DNA from 3 places in the Streptomyces sp. NBC_00239 genome. Region 1 is predicted to be linked to each of the others. Evidence: riboswitches for the same ligand, from Rfam matches in the RefSeq annotation. Region 1 holds a riboswitch; each other region holds the start of a gene.
What was found. A riboswitch is a leader RNA that binds a small molecule or an ion and turns the genes downstream of it on or off. The one in region 1 is predicted to bind cyclic di-AMP.
Positions count from the first base shown of each region.

Region 2: another riboswitch for cyclic di-AMP. It lies ahead of OG764_RS31295 (C40 family peptidase); the one in region 1 lies ahead of OG764_RS21855 (transglycosylase family protein).
Region 3: another riboswitch for cyclic di-AMP. It lies ahead of OG764_RS07640 (LysM peptidoglycan-binding domain-containing M23 family metallopeptidase); the one in region 1 lies ahead of OG764_RS21855 (transglycosylase family protein).

Region 1 covers NZ_CP108095.1:4,947,277-4,953,635, forward strand. Annotated here, with positions in the region: gene OG764_RS21845 (cytochrome P450 family protein) at 1-475, shown strand, start outside; gene OG764_RS21850 (transglycosylase family protein) at 682-1,725, shown strand; cyclic di-AMP (ydaO/yuaA leader) riboswitch at 2,012-2,182, shown strand; gene OG764_RS21855 (transglycosylase family protein) at 2,186-2,896, shown strand; gene eno (phosphopyruvate hydratase) at 3,228-4,514, shown strand; gene OG764_RS21865 (FtsB family cell division protein) at 4,627-5,109, shown strand; gene OG764_RS21870 (DUF501 domain-containing protein) at 5,204-5,782, shown strand; gene OG764_RS21875 (Ppx/GppA phosphatase family protein) at 5,779-6,359, shown strand, end outside.
Region 2 covers NZ_CP108095.1:7,034,054-7,040,412, reverse strand. Annotated here, with positions in the region: gene ureG (urease accessory protein UreG) at 1-671, opposite strand, end outside; gene OG764_RS31315 (urease accessory protein UreF) at 697-1,371, opposite strand; gene OG764_RS31310 (urease subunit alpha) at 1,400-3,121, opposite strand; gene OG764_RS31305 (urease subunit beta) at 3,114-3,425, opposite strand; gene OG764_RS31300 (urease subunit gamma) at 3,443-3,745, opposite strand; cyclic di-AMP (ydaO/yuaA leader) riboswitch at 4,317-4,476, shown strand; gene OG764_RS31295 (C40 family peptidase) at 4,480-4,956, shown strand; gene OG764_RS31290 (VOC family protein) at 5,081-5,467, shown strand; gene OG764_RS31285 (ATP-binding protein) at 5,513-5,965, opposite strand; gene OG764_RS31280 (helix-turn-helix domain-containing protein) at 6,202-6,359, shown strand, end outside.
Region 3 covers NZ_CP108095.1:1,747,597-1,753,955, reverse strand. Annotated here, with positions in the region: gene OG764_RS07660 (1-deoxy-D-xylulose-5-phosphate synthase) at 1-1,492, shown strand, start outside; gene OG764_RS07655 (aspartate aminotransferase family protein) at 1,489-2,883, shown strand; gene OG764_RS07650 (DUF6126 family protein) at 2,897-3,070, shown strand; gene OG764_RS07645 (tyrosine-protein phosphatase) at 3,067-3,867, opposite strand; cyclic di-AMP (ydaO/yuaA leader) riboswitch at 4,212-4,375, shown strand; gene OG764_RS07640 (LysM peptidoglycan-binding domain-containing M23 family metallopeptidase) at 4,378-5,367, shown strand; gene OG764_RS07635 (SGNH/GDSL hydrolase family protein) at 5,554-6,359, shown strand, end outside.

The DNA.
Region 1 (6,359 bases):
CCTCTTCATGAACCCGGACCAGCGCGAACGGCTCCAGGCCTCCCTCGCGGCCGGCGAGAGCGACCTGCTGGCCACCGGGGTGGAGGAGCTGCTGCGCTACGACGGCCCGGTCGAGCTGGCCACCTGGCGGTTCGCCACCCGGGCGCTGACCCTGGGCGGTCAGGAGATCGCCGCCGGCGACCCGGTCCTGGTGGTGCTGGCCGCGGCCGACCGGGACCCCGAGCGCTTCGCCGAACCCGACACCCTGGACCTGTCCCGTACCGACAACCAGCACCTGGGATACGGGCACGGGATCCACTACTGCCTCGGCGCCCCGCTGGCCCGGCTGGAGGGCCAGACCGCGCTGGCCACGCTTCTGACGCGGCTGCCCGACCTGCGACTTGCGGTCGATCCGTCCGAACTGCGGTGGCGGGGCGGGCTCATCATGCGCGGCCTGCGCACGCTGCCGGTGGAGTTCACGCCGCCCGGGAAGTGACCTGGGGCGGCGGCGGCGGAGCGCCGCCGGAGTGCCGCCGGAGCCGATCCTGCCCGATTTCGGAACGGAACCGGATTCAAACATTCCTGACTCACCATCAGGAGTGTGACCTTTACGTGATCTGGGGTGCATCGACTTGTGACAAGCGTTCGAAGCCCGCTACGTTCGCCGTCGCCCCTTTGCCCTTACGCGAAAGGTCCACTCACATGCGTTCCGGGAACGGCCGCCACAGGCGTCCTCGTCAGGCCCCCGCGCTCGTCGTCACGGCCGGAGTCGCCGGCTCCGCCCTCGCGCTGCCGCTGCTCGCCGCCACGAACGCCTCGGCAGCGGACACGTCCACGTGGGACAAGGTGGCCGAGTGCGAGAGCGGCGGCACGTGGAGCGCCGACTTCGGCAACGGCTCCTACGGCGGGCTCCAGTTCACCCAGGAGATGTGGAAGAGCGGCGGCGGGCTGGAGTTCGCCGCCCGCGCCGACCTCGCCAGCCGCTCGCAGCAGATAGCCGTCGCCGAGCGCGTCCTCGGCGCCAAGGGCCCCGCCGCCTGGCCGCTGTGCGCCACCACCGCCGGCCTCGGCGCGAAGGGCCCCGCCGCCGACGTCGACCCCGGCTCCGCCGCCTCGCCGCGCCCGGTCGCGCCCGCACCGGTGCGCCCCGACGAGCTGCCGGAGAGTGCCGCCAAGCCGGCCACGCCCGCGAAGCCGGTCACCCCGGCGGTGCCGGTCACCCCGGGCTCGCCGACCACTCCGCCGCCCGCCTCCGGCCTGCCCACCACGCCCACCACGCCCACCACTCCGGGCACGCCCGGCACCCCCACCGCTCCCGGTGCGACGGACCCGAGCACTCCGGCCGTCCCCGCGACTCCGGGGACCCCGGGCACTCCCGGCACGCCGGGCCTCCCCGCGACCCCGGCGCTGCCCGGCACCCCCGGCGCTCCGGCCGTCCCGGGCACCCCGGGCGCCACCCCCGAGAGCCCCGCCGCGTCGACGCCCGCCCCGGGCGAGGCCACCGGCCGGCACCGCGGTGCGGCCGCCGAGGAGGGCGCCGGCTCCACCGGCACCCCGTCGGGCATCGAGACCCAGACGGTCGATCCGACGTACACCGTGCAGCCGGGTGACAGCCTGTCCGAGATCGCGAACGTCAAGGGCGTGAAGGGTGGATGGAACGCCCTCTACGAGGCGAACGAGCGCCTGATCGGCGAGGACGCGGACCTGATCCAGCCCGGCCAGAACCTCGATCTCCGCCAGAAATAGGGGCACTTCGGGCAGGGCTGATGCCCCGTTAAGGGTTGAATGTCCGAATTTGATCAAGTGAGACATGCGTCTCTTCGGTCCCCCCGCCCGACCGGGCCGTGACGCTTCCGTAATACGCGGGCTCACCTGCGCAAATGCCCCTCCGGGAGGGGCGGGTAAGGGCGCTTTCTCCCCGATGTCCGACCTTGAACATCGGGGAGACGTCTGTCTACGGTCTGAACCGCTCGCCACCGCGGGCCCCTTCGACCGCATCGCCGAATCCTGCCGGCGGACGGAGGGAACAGTCGTCGCGCAAGCGCCGAAGGCAGGAGCGGGGGACCCAAGGTAAGCGCCCGACACGGCCGTTGAGAGACGGCCGGGAACGGCTTGGGGTGAAGCCGCGCGCTCGTCGCGCGGCCGGGCAGTCTCATCAGCCCGAATCCGACAGCTCACCTCGCAGGCGTCGGTGAGGAGAAGTTCCATGCTGCTTTCGGGCAAGGGCAAGCACCGTCGTCCCTCCAAGGCCACCCGCATCGTGACGCTCGCCGGCGTCACCGGTGCCGCCGTCGCCGCCCCGCTGATGGCCGCGGGCACCGCCAGCGCCGCCACCACCTCCGAGTGGGACGCCGTCGCGCAGTGCGAGTCCGGCGGCGACTGGTCGATCAACACGGGCAACGGCTACTACGGCGGCCTGCAGTTCTCTTCCTCCACCTGGGCGGCCTTCGGCGGCACCGCCTACGCCCCGCAGGCCAACCAGGCCAGCAAGTCCCAGCAGATAGCCATCGGCGAGAAGGTCCTCGCGGGCCAGGGCAAGGGCGCCTGGCCGAGCTGCGGCGTCGGCCTGTCCCGTACGGCCAACGGCGGCTCCGACGCGGGCTCCGGCTCGGGTTCGGGCTCCGGCTCCGGCAAGAGCTCCTCCTCCAAGCCTGCCGAGCAGCGCAAGGAGACCCGCAAGGAGACCCGCGAGGAGAGCGCGCCGACCACCCGCTCCGAGCGCCCGGCCGCCCCCTCCGCGCCCACGGGCTACAAGAAGGGTGACGGCTCGTACGAAGTGAAGGCCGGCGACACCCTCGGCACCATCGCCGCCGCACACGGCGTCAAGGGCGGCTGGGAGAAGCTCTTCGAGCTCAACAAGGACATCGTCACCGATGCCAACCTGATCTACCCGGGCCAGAAGCTGCACCTCGCCTGAGGCACCGCCACCCCGGTCACCCGAAGTTCCCCTCCGCCCGGTGCGTCGTCCGCGAACGCACCGGGCGGAGGCGTGTGCACCGGAGGCGTCCGCGAGGTGACCGCGTCGGGGCGTCCGCGTCGGTCACCCCTGTCACCGGCCCGCGCGAATGCCCCCGCACACGCCCCGAATCCGGTGACCTATGTCCTGGAACAGGGGTATTCGGGCCCTTTTTCGTCCCAGGACCCGGGCGGTCGGCCGGCCGACCGCCCGGAGCCGGTTAGGCTCTAGGCGGCAAGGCCACCGCAAGGCCTGACGCCACCGCACACCTAGCGTCACATCCCAGAAGGAGATGCTCGTGCCGTCCATCGACGTCGTCGTAGCCCGGGAAATCCTGGACTCCCGAGGCAACCCCACGGTCGAGGTCGAGGTTGGCCTCGACGACGGCAGCACCGGCCGTGCTGCTGTTCCGTCCGGCGCCTCCACCGGTGCATTCGAGGCCATCGAGCTCCGTGACGGTGACCCCAACCGCTACATGGGCAAGGGTGTCGAGAAGGCCGTCCTCGCCGTCATCGAGCAGATCGGCCCGGAGCTCGTCGGCTACGACGCCACCGAGCAGCGCCTGATCGACCAGGCCATGTTCGACCTGGACGCCACCGAGAACAAGGGCTCCCTCGGCGCCAACGCCATCCTCGGCGTCTCCCTCGCCGTGGCCCACGCGGCCTCCGAGGCCTCGGACCTGCCGCTGTTCCGCTACCTCGGCGGCCCGAACGCGCACCTGCTGCCCGTCCCGATGATGAACATCCTCAACGGTGGGTCGCACGCCGACTCCAACGTGGACATCCAGGAGTTCATGATCGCGCCGATCGGCGCCGAGACGTTCTCCGAGGCGCTGCGCTGGGGTGCCGAGGTCTACCACACCCTCAAGAAGGTCCTGCACACCAAGGGCCTCTCCACCGGCCTGGGCGACGAGGGCGGCTTCGCCCCGAACCTGGAGTCCAACCGCGCCGCGCTCGACCTCATCGTCGAGGCCATCAAGCAGGCCGGCTACGTCCCCGGCAAGGACATCGCGCTCGCGCTCGACGTCGCCGCGTCCGAGTTCTACAAGGACGGCAAGTACGAGTTCGAGGGCCAGTCCCGCTCGGCAGCCGAGATGACCGAGTACTACGAGGAGCTCGTCTCCGCGTACCCGATGGTCTCCATCGAGGACCCGCTGTACGAGGACGACTGGGCCGGCTGGAAGACCCTCACCGACAAGCTGGGCACCAAGGTCCAGATCGTCGGCGACGACCTCTTCGTCACCAACCCCGAGCGCCTGGCCCGCGGTATCGAGGAGGGCTCCGCCAACGCCCTGCTCGTAAAGGTGAACCAGATCGGTTCGCTGACCGAGACCCTCGACGCCGTCGAGATGGCCCAGCGCAACGGCTTCAAGTGCATGATGTCGCACCGCTCCGGCGAGACCGAGGACGTCACCATCGCCGACCTCGCCGTCGCCGTGAACTGCGGTCAGATCAAGACCGGCGCCCCGGCCCGCTCGGACCGCGTCGCCAAGTACAACCAGCTGCTGCGCATCGAGGAGATCCTCGACGACGCCGCGGTGTACGCCGGCCGCAGCGCCTTCCCGCGCTTCAAGGGCTGACCGGCCCTTCAGAGGCGCACGCCCCGTCAGAGGCGCACGCCTCCCTGCGTCCCCGCACTCGGTCCCGTACCGTGTGCGGGGACGTACGGCTTTGCAGAGGGGAGGCGGACAGATGGCCGGGAACCGCGACCGGTTCTCCACCGCGACCAGGCTCAAGCAGCTCGGTGAGCGGACCGCCGCCCACGTCTACCGCTCGCAGTCCCGCCGCCAGGTCCGGCGCAGCCGCCTGACCGGACGCGCGGCCCTGCTGGCCCTCGTCCTCTGCACCCTGATCGTCGCCCTCGCGTACCCGATGCGCCAGTACGTGTCCCAGCGCTCGGACATCGCGGAACAGCAGCGCACCGCCGACGAGGCGCGCGAGCGCCTGGAGGAGCTGCGCGACGAGAAGGCCCGCTGGCAGGACCCGGCCTACGTGGAACAGCAGGCGCGCAAGCACCTGCACTACGTACGCCCCGGGGAGATCGGCTACACCGTGATCGACCCCGAGGCCGCGGAGGCCGAGCGCCGCCGCGCCGGCGAAGGCGCCAGCGACCGCCCCTGGTACTCCAACGTGTGGGACGGCGTCGACAAGGCCGACCGGCCCGAAGACGACTGACCCGCGCGGGGGAGCCGTCCGTCCCGCGCCCTCCGCCCCATCCCCGTCCGACCCGTCCCCGTCCGATCCCGAACGAAGAGACTTCACAGCAGGCATGGAAACGCCCCCGCCCCAGACCGACCGGTCCGAGCCGACCGACGCCGACATCGAAGCGTTCAAGCAGCAGCTGGGCCGCCCGCCGCGCGGCCTGCGGGCCATCGCGCACCGCTGCCCCTGCGGACAGCCGGACGTCGTCGAGACGGCCCCGAGGCTCCCGGACGGCACCCCCTTCCCGACCCTGTACTACCTGACCTGCCCGCGCGCCTCGGGTGCCATCGGCACCCTGGAAGGCTCGGGGCTGATGAAGGAGATGCAGGACCGGCTCTCCACCGACCCGGAGCTGGCCGCCGCCTACCGGGCCGCGCACGAGGACTACATCGCCCGCCGCGACGCCATCGAGGTACTCCAGGGCTTCCCCAGCGCCGGCGGCATGCCGGACCGCGTGAAGTGCCTGCACGTGCTCGTCGGCCACTCCCTGGCCGCCGGACCCGGCGTGAACCCCTTCGGCGACGAGGCCCTCGCGCTGCTCCCCGAGTGGTGGGCCAAGGGCGCCTGCGTCACGCCGTGCGCGGAGCGGAAGCCCGCGGACGGCGAGGCCGCGGACGGGACCGCCGGCGGGCAGGAGTCCGAGTGACCCGGGTAGCGGCGATCGACTGCGGTACGAACTCGATCCGCCTGCTCGTCGCGGACGTCCACCCGGCCACCGGCGAGCTGGTGGAGCTGGACCGGCGGATGACCGTCGTCCGGCTCGGCCAGGGCGTGGACAAGACCGGCCGGCTGGCCCCGGAGGCGCTGGAGCGCACCTTCGCGGCCTGCCGCGAGTACGCCGCGCTGATCAAGGAGTTCGGGGCGGAGCACCTGCGCTTCGTGGCCACCTCCGCCTCCCGCGACGCGGAGAACCGGGACGACTTCGTCGCCGGCGTCCTCGACATCCTGGGCGTCGAGCCCGAGGTCGTCACCGGTGACCAGGAGGCCGAGTTCTCCTTCACCGGCGCCACCCGCGAGCTCGCCGGCGCCGATCACCTGGAAAAGCCCTTCCTGGTCGTCGACATCGGCGGCGGCTCCACCGAGTTCGTGGTCGGCGAGGAACACGTCCGGGCCGCCCGGTCCGTGGACGTCGGCTGCGTGCGGATGACCGAGCGGCACCTGGTCGTCGAGGGCGTGGTCAGCGACCCGCCCACCGAGGCCCAGATCGCCGCGATCCGCGCCGA
Region 2 (6,359 bases), 2.1 Mb from region 1:
GCGGCCAGCCGGTCGCGGACCCAGGAGGCCACCGGCGCCACTCCCTCGGCGCTGCGCAGGGACTGGAAGGCGACGGGGAGTTCGCCGCGCTGCTCGCGCGCGTCCCGGGCCATCCGGCCGAGGTCGGAGCCGACGTGCGGGGCGAGATCGGTCTTGTTGACGACCAGCAGGTCGGCGGTGGTGACGCCGGGGCCGCCCTTGCGGGGGATGTCGTCGCCGCCCGCCACGTCGATGACGAAGATCTGGGCGTCGACCAGGCCCCGGGAGAAGGTGGCGGTGAGGTTGTCGCCGCCGGACTCCACCAGCACCAGGTCGAGCGGGCCGACCGCGTCCTCCAGGTCCTCGACGGCTTCGAGGTTGGCGGAGATGTCGTCGCGGATGGCGGTGTGCGGGCAGGCGCCCGTCTCCACGGCCGTGATCCGCTCCGGCGGCAGCACCGCCTCGCGGAGCAGGAACTCGGCGTCCTCCCGGGTGTAGATGTCGTTGGTGACGACGGCGAGGGAGAACTCCGCGCGCAGGGCCCGGCACAGGGCGGCGACCGTGGCCGTCTTGCCGGAGCCGACGGGCCCGCCGAGTCCGATGCGCAGCGCGCGCCGCGCGCCGTCGGCCCGTACCGGCGGCGCGCTGTGGGTGTGGCGCTGCGGGTAGGTGTCGGCGTGGTCGAGGTGCATGGGCGGGTCCTTCGGATCGGGAGGGTCAGGAGGCGAAGAGCCGCACCGGCCAGTGGGCGTGCTGGTGTGCGGCGATGTCGAGCAGCGGGGCGGAGGCGGCGGGCAGGGCGCCGGCGCCCTCGCGGCGGGCGCGGTGCCCGGCGGCGGTGGCGTGCCCGGCCGTCTCGTCGAGCGCGGGCGCGAGCCGGGCGAGTACGGCGGTGGCGTCGAAGGGGTCGAGGCCGAGCAGCCGTACGGTGGCGGTCGCGGGCCCGCTGACGCTCTCGTACAGCGCGATGTACGCGGCGTCCTCGGGGCCGAGTCCGGCGGCCCGGGCGGTGACCCCGAGGACCACGGGCTGGTGCGCGCCGCGCGGGAACGCGGCGGCCAGCGCGTCGAGTCCGGGCCCGGGCCACACCGTGCGGGCGGCCCGCAGGAACTGCCGGCCGAGCCGCCGCGAGGTGGCGCGCAGGGCGGGGACGGGGGTGCGGGCCTCGGCGGCCGCGTCGGCTTCGGCGGGGTCCAGGCCGAGGGCGACCGCCGCCGCGAGGGCGGCCGACACCAGCCCGGCCGTGTGCAGCCGGCCCCGGCAGAACTCCTCCAGGGTGGCGGCGTCCCGGATCCGGCCGGCCTTGACGGCCGCCTCGGCGCCGCCGGAGTGGGCGTGGCCGCCGGCCGGGAAGCGTCCGTCGGCGAGGAGCAGCAGGGTGGCCCGGCTCATCGTCGGCCGCCCGTCATGAGCGTGCCCATCAGAAGAGGAAGTAGCGCTGGGCCATGGGCAGTTCCGTGGCGGGGGCGGGCTCCACGGGTTCCCCGTCGATGGTGACGGTGAAGGTGTCCGCGTCCACTTCGACGCGGGGCCGGGCGTCGTTCTCGCGCATGTCCGCCTTGGTGACATTGCGGGTGCTGTCGATCGCGACGAACTCCTTGGCCAGGCCGAGGCGTTCGGGCAGCCGGTCGTCGAGGGCCGCGGGTGCGGCGAAGTTCACGGAGTTCAGGCCCGGGGCCCGGCCGTGGGCGCCGAACATCGGGCGGGGCAGCACCGGCTGCGGGGTGGGGATGGAGGCGTTGGCGTCGCCCATCTGCGCGTAGGCGATCTGGCCGCCCTTGAGGACGAGGAGGGGCTTGACGCCGAAGAAGGCGGGGTCCCACAGCACCAGGTCGGCGAGCTTGCCGGTCTCGACCGAGCCGATCTCGCGGGCCAGGCCCTGCGCCACGGCGGGGTTGATCGTGTACTTGGCGACATAGCGCCGGGCCCGGTGGTTGTCGGCCCGGCCGTCGCCGGGGAGTGCTCCCCGGCGCTCCTTCATCACGTGTGCGGTCTGCCAGGTCCGCAGGATCACCTCGCCGATCCGGCCCATGGCCTGGGAGTCGGAGGAGATGATGGAGATGGCGCCCAGGTCGTGCAGGACGTCCTCGGCGGCGATGGTGCTGGGCCGGATCCGGGACTCGGCGAAGGCGAGGTCCTCGGGGACGGCCGGGTTGAGGTGGTGGCAGACCATCAGCATGTCGAGGTGCTCCTCGACGGTGTTGAGGGTGTGCGGGCGGGTCGGATTGGTGGAACTGGGCAGCACGTTGGCCTCGGAGACCACCGTGATGATGTCCGGCGCGTGCCCGCCCCCGGCCCCTTCGGTGTGGTACGCGTGGATCGTCCGCCCGGCGATCGCGGCGAGGGTGTCGCCGACGAAGCCTGCCTCGTTGAGGGTGTCGGTGTGCACGGCGAGCTGGGCGCCGGTCTCCTCGCAGACGCCGAGGCAGGCGTCGATGGCGGCGGGGGTCGCCCCCCAGTCCTCGTGGATCTTGAAGCCGAGGGCTCCGCCGCGCAGCTGGGAGTACATGGCCTCGCGGGAGGTGGTGTTGCCCTTCCCGAGCAGCCCGATGTTGACGGGGTGCGCGTCGAGGGCGGCGAACATCCGGGCCAGGTGCCAGGGTCCGGGCGTGATGGTGGTGGCCTTGGTGCCCTCGGCGGGCCCGGTGCCGCCGCCGACCAGGGTGGTGATGCCCGAGGCGAGGGCGGTGTCGAGGAGGGTCGGGGAGATGAAGTGGACGTGTGCGTCGATGCCCCCGGCGGTGAGGATGCGCCCGTTGCCCGCGATGATCTCGGTCTCGGGGCCGATCACGAGGGTGGGGTCGACGCCGTCCATGGTGTCGGGGTTGCCGGCCTTGCCGATGCCGGTGATGCGGCCGTCGCGGATGCCGATGTCCGCCTTGACGATGCCCCAGTGGTCGATGACCACGGCCCCGGTGATCACCGTGTCGGGTGCGCCCTCGGCGCGCGTGAGGCGGGACTGGCCCATGGACTCGCGGATGACCTTGCCGCCGCCGAAGACCGCCTCGTCGCCGGCCCGGCCGGGGCCGCCGCTGCGGTCCTCCTCGATCTCGACCAGCAGCGAGGTGTCGGCGAGGCGGATCCGGTCGCCGGTGGTGGGCCCGAACAGGTCGGCGTACTCGGCGCGGGAGAGCTCAGGCATCGAGGGGACCTCCGGTCTCCCCGCGCAGCCCGGGCACGATGCGGGCGCCGGCGAGCGGCACCAGGGACACCGGGACCGGGATGCCGGGCTCGAAGCGCACGGCGGTGCCGGCGGCGATGTCCAGGCGCAGGCCGCGGGCGGCCGGGCGGTCGAAGCGCAGGCCGGGGTTGGCCTCCGCGAAGTGGTAGTGGGAGCCGACCTGGACGGGCCGGTCGGCGGTGTTCAGGACGGTGAGCCGGGTGACCGGCCGGCCCTCGTTGAGGGCCACCGCTCCGTCGCCGTACAGGATCTCTCCGGGGATCATCGGATGCGCGCCGCCCTTCAGAGGATCGGGTCGTGGACGGTGACGAGCTTGGTGCCGTCGGGGAACGTCGCCTCGACCTGGACGTCGCGGATCATCTCGGGGATGCCGGCCATGACCTCGTCGCGGGTCAGCACCTTGCGGCCCGACGCCATGAGCTCGGCGACCGTACGCCCGTCGCGGGCGCCTTCCAGGATGTGCGCGGTGATGAGGGCGACCGCTTCCGGATGGTTGAGGAGCAGGCCGCGGGCCTTGCGCCGGTCCGCCACGTCGGCGGCGACGTGGACGAGCAGGCGCTCTTGTTCGTGCGGGGTCAGTTGCACGGGGTCCCACCTCAGGGTCGGCTGGCGAAGCGACGGGCCTCGCACGTTAGGACGCCCGCTTTTCCGTCTCGTTAATTCACGTTTCGGGCAGTGCATCGGTTGGCCGGTCGGCGGGCCCGTCCGGGCCGTCCGTATACGGAGCCGCGGCGGCGGCACATCGGGCACGGGCGGTACCGATTTCCGCACCGAACGTCACATCAATGCCTGCGTCCGGATGTTGGAGACGGGGTCGTGGCGGCCGGAAGGTCGACACGAGGCCGAGATCGCATCCCCCATTCGGAGTAGTGCTGGGGTCACCCGTTCGCGCCTCGAGTTGCGCACCGGAGAGGTTGAGCCCCCTCCGCGCAGGATGGTTCGCTGCAGGTGAGGCCTGTTTCCGCCGGTATCAACCGTGGCGTAAATCACCCTTGAGCGCCCAATCGGGTCAGGCGTGATGAGACTCACAAACCACCGAATGAGCTTAGTTTTCCGGCAATTCGTGAGTCAGGATCCCTGGGACGACAAGCCCCCGCCGCCGCGGCGGGGCGGTCCGGGCGGACGCCGAGTCCTGCCGCCTCACCCGGACGACTGGTCGACAGGAGTGCATCGGCAGGAGTGGAGGACCCAGGCAGTACGGGGTGGCGGGTATGGATGCCCGCCACCCCTTGGGGTGAAGCCGTCTCGGCGGCCGGGCGAACTTCGCAGGCCCGAACCCGACAGGTCATCCTTCACAGGCGGCTGACGAAGGGTTGCGCATGTCCGCGCTCAAGAATGTTCCGTCTGTGATGTCCCGGGCCGGCGCCGCATCGGTGCTCACGCTCGCCGTGGTCGGGGGCTCGGTGCTCGTCCCCGGCGGTGCCCCGGAGGCCCAGGCGGCCCCGTCGACGGCAGTCAAGGCGCTGCAGACAGCCGCCTCGAAGAAGGGCTCCCCGTACAAGTGGGGGGCGACCGGGCCGACCCGGTTCGACTGCTCCGGTCTGACGCTCTACTCGTACAAGCGCGCAGGCAAGACGCTGCCCCGGACGGCAGCCCAGCAGTACAACAGGACCACGCACATCTCCGCGGGCTCGCGGCAGCAGGGCGACCTGGTCTTCTTCCACTCGCGGGGGAACATCTACCACGTCGGGATCTACGCGGGCGGCGGCAGGATCTGGCACTCACCCAAGGCCGGCTCCACGGTCCGTCTGGAGAAGATCTGGACCGGCAGCGTGAAGTACGGACGGGTGCGGTAGACCGGCCGGGGGGACCGGCTCACGGCCACGACCGGCCCGCTCCGTTAATCGATGGGGAACCCCCAGCTCCGCAGGTAGGTTGAGGCCGCGGCGGCCCCCCGCCGCGGCCTACCCGAGGAGCAACGTGACCTTCGTCAACCCCGTCCGGCACATCACCGTCGATGCCCACGACCCGTACCGGATCGCCGAGTTCTGGTCGGCGCTGACCGGCTGGCCGCTGGGCCCGGACGACCACCCGGGCGACGAGGAGGCGCTGGTCGACCCGGGGCAGCCGGGGGTGCCCGGGCTGCTCTTCATCCAGGTGCCGGAAGGCAAGACCCTCAAGAACCGCATCCACCTCGACATCCAGCCGCCCACCGGCACCCGGGACGAGGAGGTGGCGCGGCTGACCGGCCTCGGCGCCCGCGTCCTCGACGACCGGCGCACGGACGACGGCCGCGGCTGGGTCGTGATGGCCGACCCCGAGGGCAACGAGTTCTGCGTGGAGCGCAGCGCGGCCGAACGCGCCTGACCGCGCGGGCCGGCCGCCCTCGGCGCCGCTGCCCGGCGCCCGCGGTCAGCGCTGCGGCTCCGCGGCCGCCGCGGGGGCGGCCGCCGTCCAGGGCAGCGCGATCCAGACGGTCTTGCCGCCGTCCTCGGTCGGGCTGACCGACAGCCTGCCGCCCGCCTCGGCCGCCAGCCAGCGGATGATCACCATGCCCCGGCCGTTGTCCTGCTGGACGGCGGCCGGCAGCCGTCGCGGCCACCTCGGGTGGCTGTCGGTCACCCCGATCCGCAGCTGCTCCTCCCGCTCCAGCCGCATGTCCACCGTGAAGGTGGGCGACTGACCGAAGGTGTGCTGCACCGCGTTGGTGGCGAGTTCGGAGACGATCAGCCGGACCGTGTCGGCGGTGACGTGCCCGTCCGGCAGGCCCCATTCGGAGAGGACGTCCGCCACGTATCTCCGGGCGGCGGAGACCGAGGCGGGATCGCTCGGCAGGGTGACGGATGCTTCCTGGTGGTCTGCCATGGCGGCGCTGTCCCTTTCCCACCGGGTCCGGACTCCGACTCGAAGCGGATGAACTCGAGGACGGGCCCGGATCTGTGCTTCGCGCCAGACTGCCACTCCCCGCGGTTCCGTTGCGGGCGATCCCCCAAGATATGCATATATCTGTCGCTCAAAGCGGTGAACTCTGCTACGGAAGACCGTATTTGGAAACGAAAACGGCAGACTGACGCAGCGGCTGCCGGTGGAGGGAGACGGCCATGCAGCACGGTCCCGCGGTACGCCGCCGCCAGCTCGGCGAGGAACTGCGCGCGCTCCGCGACCGGTCCGGCCTCACCAGCGGTGAAACGGCCCGGATGCTCGGCTGGCACCAGTCGAAAATCAGCCGCATCGAGACCGGACGCAGTGGCGTGAAACC
Region 3 (6,359 bases), 3.2 Mb from region 1:
GCTCACCGGCGGGCCGGCATGGGAAGCGCTCAACAACATCGGCGCGGCGAACGCCCGCCGCCCGCTCGTCATCGTCGTCAACGACAACGGGCGGTCGTACCTGCCCACCGTCGGCGGACTCGGCGAGCACCTGGCCGCCCTGCGCACGGGTCCCGCCGGCGGCGGCGGGAGCGGCGACCGGGACTCCACCGACGGCGGGACCGGCACCGACGACGGGACCGGCGGCGGCTCCCGGGCCGGCGGCGTGTTCGGGCACCTGGGGCTGGAGTACATCGGCCCCGTCGACGGACACGACGTCACCGCCGTCGAGTCCGCGCTGCGCCGGGCCGCCCGGTGCGGCGGCCCGGCGCTCGTGCACTGCGTCACCGAGAAGGGCCGCGGCTGCCCGGCCGCCCTCGCCCATCAGGCGGACCGCTTCCACACGGTCGGCGTGATGGACCCCTTCACCGGCGAACCGCTCGGCCCGCCGCCCGGCCCGTCCTGGACCGACGTGTTCGGCGCGGAACTGGCCCGGATCGGCGCCGAGCGCCCCGACGTCGTCGCCGTCACGGCGGCCATGCTGCACCCCGTCGGGTTCACCGGCTTCGCCGAGCGGTTCCCGGACCGGGTCTGGGACGTGGGCATCGCCGAACAGCACGCCGTCACCTCGGCGGCCGGCCTGGCCACCGGCGGCCTGCACCCCGTCGTCGCCGTCTACGCCACCTTCCTCAACCGCGCCTTCGACCAGCTGCTGATGGACGTGGCCCTGCACCGGTGCGGGGTCACCTTCGTCCTGGACCGGGCCGGCATCACCGGCGTGGACGGGCCCTCCCACCACGGCATGTGGGACCTTTCCCTGCTCCAGGTCGTGCCGGGGCTGCGGATCGCCGCCCCGCGCGACCCCGACCAGCTGCGCGCCCAGCTCCGCGAGGCGCTCGACGTGGCCGACGCCCCGACCGTACTGCGCTTCCCCAAGGAGGCGGCCGGGGAGCCGGTGCCCGCCGTGGGGCGGGCCGGCGGCATGGACGTCCTGCGCTGGGCCGGTGCGCAGCACACCGCCGCCGGTGACGCCGACGGCGCCGCCGCGCCGCAAGGGGCCGACCGGGCCGGCGGGGACGTGCTGCTCGTCGCGGTGGGCGTGCTGGCGCCCGTGTGCCTGGGGGCCGCCGAACTGCTCGCCGGGCGGGGCGTCACCGTCACCGTGGTCGACCCCCGCTGGGTCAAGCCCGTGGACGAGGCCCTCGCCCCGCTCGCGGCCCGGCACCGGCTGGTCGCCGTCGCCGAGGACAACAGCCGCACCGGCGGGGTCGGCTGGGCGGTCGGCCAGGCGCTGCGGGACGCCGGGGTCGACGTACCGCTGCGCACCTTCGGCGTTCCCGAGCGGTTCCTCGCGCACGCCAAACGCGGCGAGGTCCTCGCGGACATCGGCCTCACGCCGGTCGAGATCGCCGGGGCGATCGGCGCGGCCCTGACCCGGAACACCATCGACGACCACGAGGAGATGACCACATGACGGACGGGTCCGGGGGGTTCGACCTGGGGCGCCTGCTGGCCGAGCGGGGTGCGGAGCGGTACGAGCTGCACGCCCGGCACCTCAACCACCAGCTCCCGCGCATGCTCCACACCATCGGATTCGACAAGGTCTACGTACGGGCCGAGGGAGCGCACTTCTGGGACGCCGAGGGCAACGACTACCTCGACATGCTCGCCGGGTTCGGGGTGATGGGCCTGGGCCGGCACCATCCGGTGGTCCGCAAGGCGCTGCACGACGTCCTGGACGCCTCGCTCGCCGACCTCACCCGTTTCGACTGCCAGCCGCTGCCGGGCCTGCTCGCCGAGCGGCTGCTGGCGCACAGCCCGCACCTGGACCGGGTGTTCTTCGGCAACAGCGGCACCGAGGCGGTCGAAACCGCGCTGAAGTTCGCGCGCTACGCGACCGGGCGGCCCAGGGTCCTGTACTGCGCGCACGCCTTCCACGGGCTCACCACCGGCTCGCTGTCGGTCAACGGGGAGAGCGGTTTCCGGGACGGCTTCGCGCCGCTGCTGCCCGACACGCAGATCCCGCTGGGCGACCTGGGCGCGCTCGAACGCGAGCTGCGGCGCGGCGACGTGGCCGCGTTCGTGGTCGAGCCGATCCAGGGCAAGGGCGTGCACGCGCCGCCGCCGGGCTTCCTGCGCGCCGCGCAGGACCTGCTGCACCGGCACAAGGCACTGCTGATCGCGGACGAGGTGCAGACCGGGCTGGGCCGGACCGGGCGGTTCTACGCGTACCAGCACGAGGCCGGGGTGGAGCCGGACCTGGTGTGCGTGGCGAAGGCGCTGTCGGGCGGGTACGTGCCGGTCGGGGCGACCCTCGGCAAGGACTGGATCTTCAAGAAGGTCTACTCGTCCATGGACCGCGTGCTCGTGCACTCGGCGAGCTTCGGGTCCAACGCGCAGGCGATGGCGGCCGGGCTGGCGGTCCTGTCCGTGATGGCGGACGAGGACATCGTGGCGCGTGCCGCGGCCACCGGGGACCTGCTGCGCGGCCGGCTGGCGGCGCTGGTGGACGAGTACGAGCTGCTGCACCAGGTGCGGGGCCGCGGCCTGATGATCGGCATCGAGTTCGGCCGGCCGTCCTCGCTCGGGCTGCGCAGCCGGTGGTCGGTGCTGCAGGCGGCCCGCAAGGGGCTCTTCGCGCAGATGGTCGTCGTTCCGCTGCTGCAGAAGCACCGGATCCTGACCCAGGTGTCCGGGGACCACCTGGAAGTGATCAAGCTGATTCCGCCGCTGGTGATCGACGAGAAGGACGTCGACCGGTTCGTCACGGCCTTCCGGGAGGTCATGGACGAGGCGCACGGCGGCGGCGGGCTGATGTGGGAGTTCGGCCGGACGCTGGTGAAACAGGCCGTCGCGAATCGGTGACAGAATCGCTCGCATGGACGACAGCGAGACCAGCGGTACGGACCCGGAGCCGAGGACGGGGGCCCGCCGGTTCATCGAGGACCGGATTCCGCGGGGGCTCGCGATCCGGGTCTTCGTGTACGTCGTGGCGGGCCACCTCTTCGCGGCCTTCGTCTACCTGCTCTTCACCGTGGGCGGCGAGCGCTAGCGGGCCTCCTCCAGGAGCCGGGTGCGCAGCCGCTCCAGGGTTTCGGGGCTCAGCCCCAGGCCGTCGGACAGGTACGGGTCCACCCCGCCCCAGGTCTCGTCGATGGCGGCGAAGGCCGCGTCCAGGTACTCGGCGCGCGCGTCGAAGAGGGGGCCGAGCAGCTCCAGTGCCTCGGGGCTGTGCTCGTCCTCGGGCCCGCTGCGCTTGACCCGGTAGCGGCGGTGCGGGGCGTTCGATTCCAGGTAGTCCGCCGTGATGGCGTCGCGCTCGACGCCGAGCGCGAGCAGGGTGACGGCGATGGACAGACCGGCGCGGTCCTTGCCGGCCGCGCAGTGCAGCAGCACCGGCACGCTGTCGTCGGCCATCGCGTGCACGACCCGGCTGTGCTCCGCGGTCCGCTCCTTGATCATCCTCTGGTACGAGAAGGACATGCGCGCGGCGGCCTTGCCCTCGCCGAGGATGTCGCGGAGCTGCTCGACGCCGCCCTCGCGGACCATCCGCCAGAAGTCGCCGCCGTACGCCGGGTCGGACAGCGGGAGGTTCACGTGCCGCACGCCGGTGAGTGCCACGTCCGCACCCTCAAGGGCCTGATCGGACGCGTTGCGGAAGTCGAAGATGGTGTGGAGGCCGAGCGAGTTGAGGTACTCGGTATCCGTTTCGGTGGCATGTGCCAGATGTCCGCTTCGGAAGAGATGACCGCTACGCACCCGACGTCCGTCAATGGTCGGAAGGCCGCCTACGTCACGGAAGTTACGGACTCCGGTCAGCCGGGGCTCGGTCGGTATGCGCTGGGTCACGTGGGCTCCTTGCGGCGAAGTGGGGCACCTGGGGCTATGTCCGAATTGCGCTACTTGGCGTCAAGTTACCGCAAGGGTCGGGCAGATGTGGAGGGGCGTGCGGGCACGTCCGCCCCTCGCTCGTGAGCAGGATCATACGGTGACCGTGCGTGCTGGGGGGTCCGAGTCGAAACCCGTTGTGGGGACGGCTGTTACGTGCCCGCAATAGACGGACAGTGACCGTAATTCCGGCGATCATTCAGCTCCCCGATTCCTTTGGGGAATTCATGACTTGTTCCGCCCGGCCGAACTCGATTACGTTCACGGCCGAGCCGGGTGGAACGCCAAATCCTGCCGCCACCCGGAAACCGCATCCGACCAATTACGTACGGCAGGAGCGGGGGAACCAGGTAAGCCGCCGTTCTGGATCTTTACTCCGGAACGGCTTGGGGTGAAGCCGTACTCGTACGGCCGGACATCTCCAGTCCGAACCCGACAGCTCACCTCGCAGGCGACGGAGAGGAATTCGCCATGCCCGGAAAGGGTAAGCACCGCCGCCCGAAGAGCAACCCGATGGCCCGCGGCCTCGTCGCCGCCGGCACGGGAAGCGCGGCGCTCGCGCTGCCGCTGATGGGCGCCACCGGCGCCCACGCCGCCGAGAAGGCGGCCGCCCCGGCCGCGGTTCCGGCCCAGGCGGCGGCGCACGTCCAGGCCCAGGCGCCGGCTTCGGCCGCTGCGACGAAGGCCGCGCCGACCACGTACACCGTCGTCGCCGGCGACTACCTCTCCAAGATCGCCGCGGAGCGGAACCTCGAGGGCGGCTGGGAGCGGCTCTACGCCGACAACCGCGCGGCGGTCGGCACCGATCCGTCGCTGATCCACCCGGGTCTGGAGCTGACCCTCGGCGGCACGGCCAAGACGAAGGCCGGCGCCAAGGCCGAGGGCGAGCCGAAGCGCGAGCGCGCTTCCCGGTCCGGTCACAAGTCGGCGGCGCCGCAGAGCGCGCGCACCTCGGGCTCCTCCGAGTCGGGCTCCGCTTCCTCTGCCGACTCCTCTTCTTCGTCTTCTTCGTCTTCGGCTTCCGGGTCCGCCGTGGCCGCCGGCTCGAAGTCCGCCGCCGGGTTCGTCGCGCCGGTGTCCGCCCCCATCTCCACCTCGTACCGCCAGGGCGGCAGCATGTGGTCCAGCGGTTACCACACCGGTGTGGACTTCACCGTCGGCTCCGGCACCACCGTCCACGCCGTCGGCGCGGGCACCGTGGTCTCGGCCGGCTGGGCCGGCTCGTACGGCAACGAGGTGATCATCCGCCACGCCGACGGCCACTACTCGCAGTACGCCCACCTCTCCTCCCTGAGCGTCTCCTCCGGCCAGAGCGTGTCGGCCGGCGACTCCGTCGGCCTGTCCGGCTCCACGGGCAACTCGACCGGGCCGCACCTGCACTTCGAGATCCGCACCGGGCCGTCGTACGGCGACGACATCGACCCGCTCGCCTACCTGCGTGCGCAGGGCGTGAGCGTCTGACGGCTCACGCCGTCCGACGGCCGGGGCCGGAATCCGAGGGGGATTCCGGCCCCGGCCGCGTGTGCGCCCGCTCTTATTCCTGACGTATTCCAAATGGCTGAAACTGACCGGGTGGTATAGATCACCCCGCGTCAACCCCTTCCTACGGTCGCGTAAGTCACATCGCGAGGTGAAAGATGTGCTCCCGTGGCAGGCGATTCGACTTTTCTCTCATCCGGACGGGGTCCCGTGATCCCCTTCGGCTCCTACGCGGCGATCGGCGACAGCTTCACCGAGGGTGTGGGCGACCCCGGCCCCGGCCCGGGCGGGCCCGGCGGCCCCGGTATCCCGGACGGCCGGGTCGGCCTCGACGTCCCCGGAGCGAGTGAGGCCTTCGTGGGCTGGGCGGACCGGCTCGCCGTCCTCCTCGCCGACCGGCGCGAGGAGCACGACTTCCGGTACGCCAACCTCGCGGTGCGCGGCCGGCTCCTCGACCAGATCGTGGCCGAGCAGGTGCCCCGGGCCAAGGAGCTGGCCCCCGAACTCGTGACCTTCTGCGCGGGCGGCAACGACATCATCCGGCCGGGCAGCGACCCCGACGACGTCGCGGAGCGATTCGAGGCGGCCGTCGCCGACCTCACCGGCGCGGTCGGCACGGTCATGATCACCACCGGGTTCGACACGCGGGGCGTCCCCGTCCTGCGCCACATCCGGGGCAAGGTCGCCACGTACAGCGCGCACGTCCGGGCGATCGCCGACCGGTACGACTGCCCGGTGCTCGACCTGTGGTCCCTGAAGTCGATCCAGGACCGGCGGGCCTGGGACGACGACCGGCTGCACCTGTCGCCGGAGGGGCACACCCGGGTGGCCCTGCGGGCGGCCCAGGTCCTGGGCCTGGAGGTGCCGGCCGACCCGGACCAGCCCTGGCCGCCGCAGCAGCCGCGCGGCTCGGCGGAAGTCACCCGCGACAACATCCAGTGGGCGCGGGACTACCTCGTACCGTGGATCGGGCG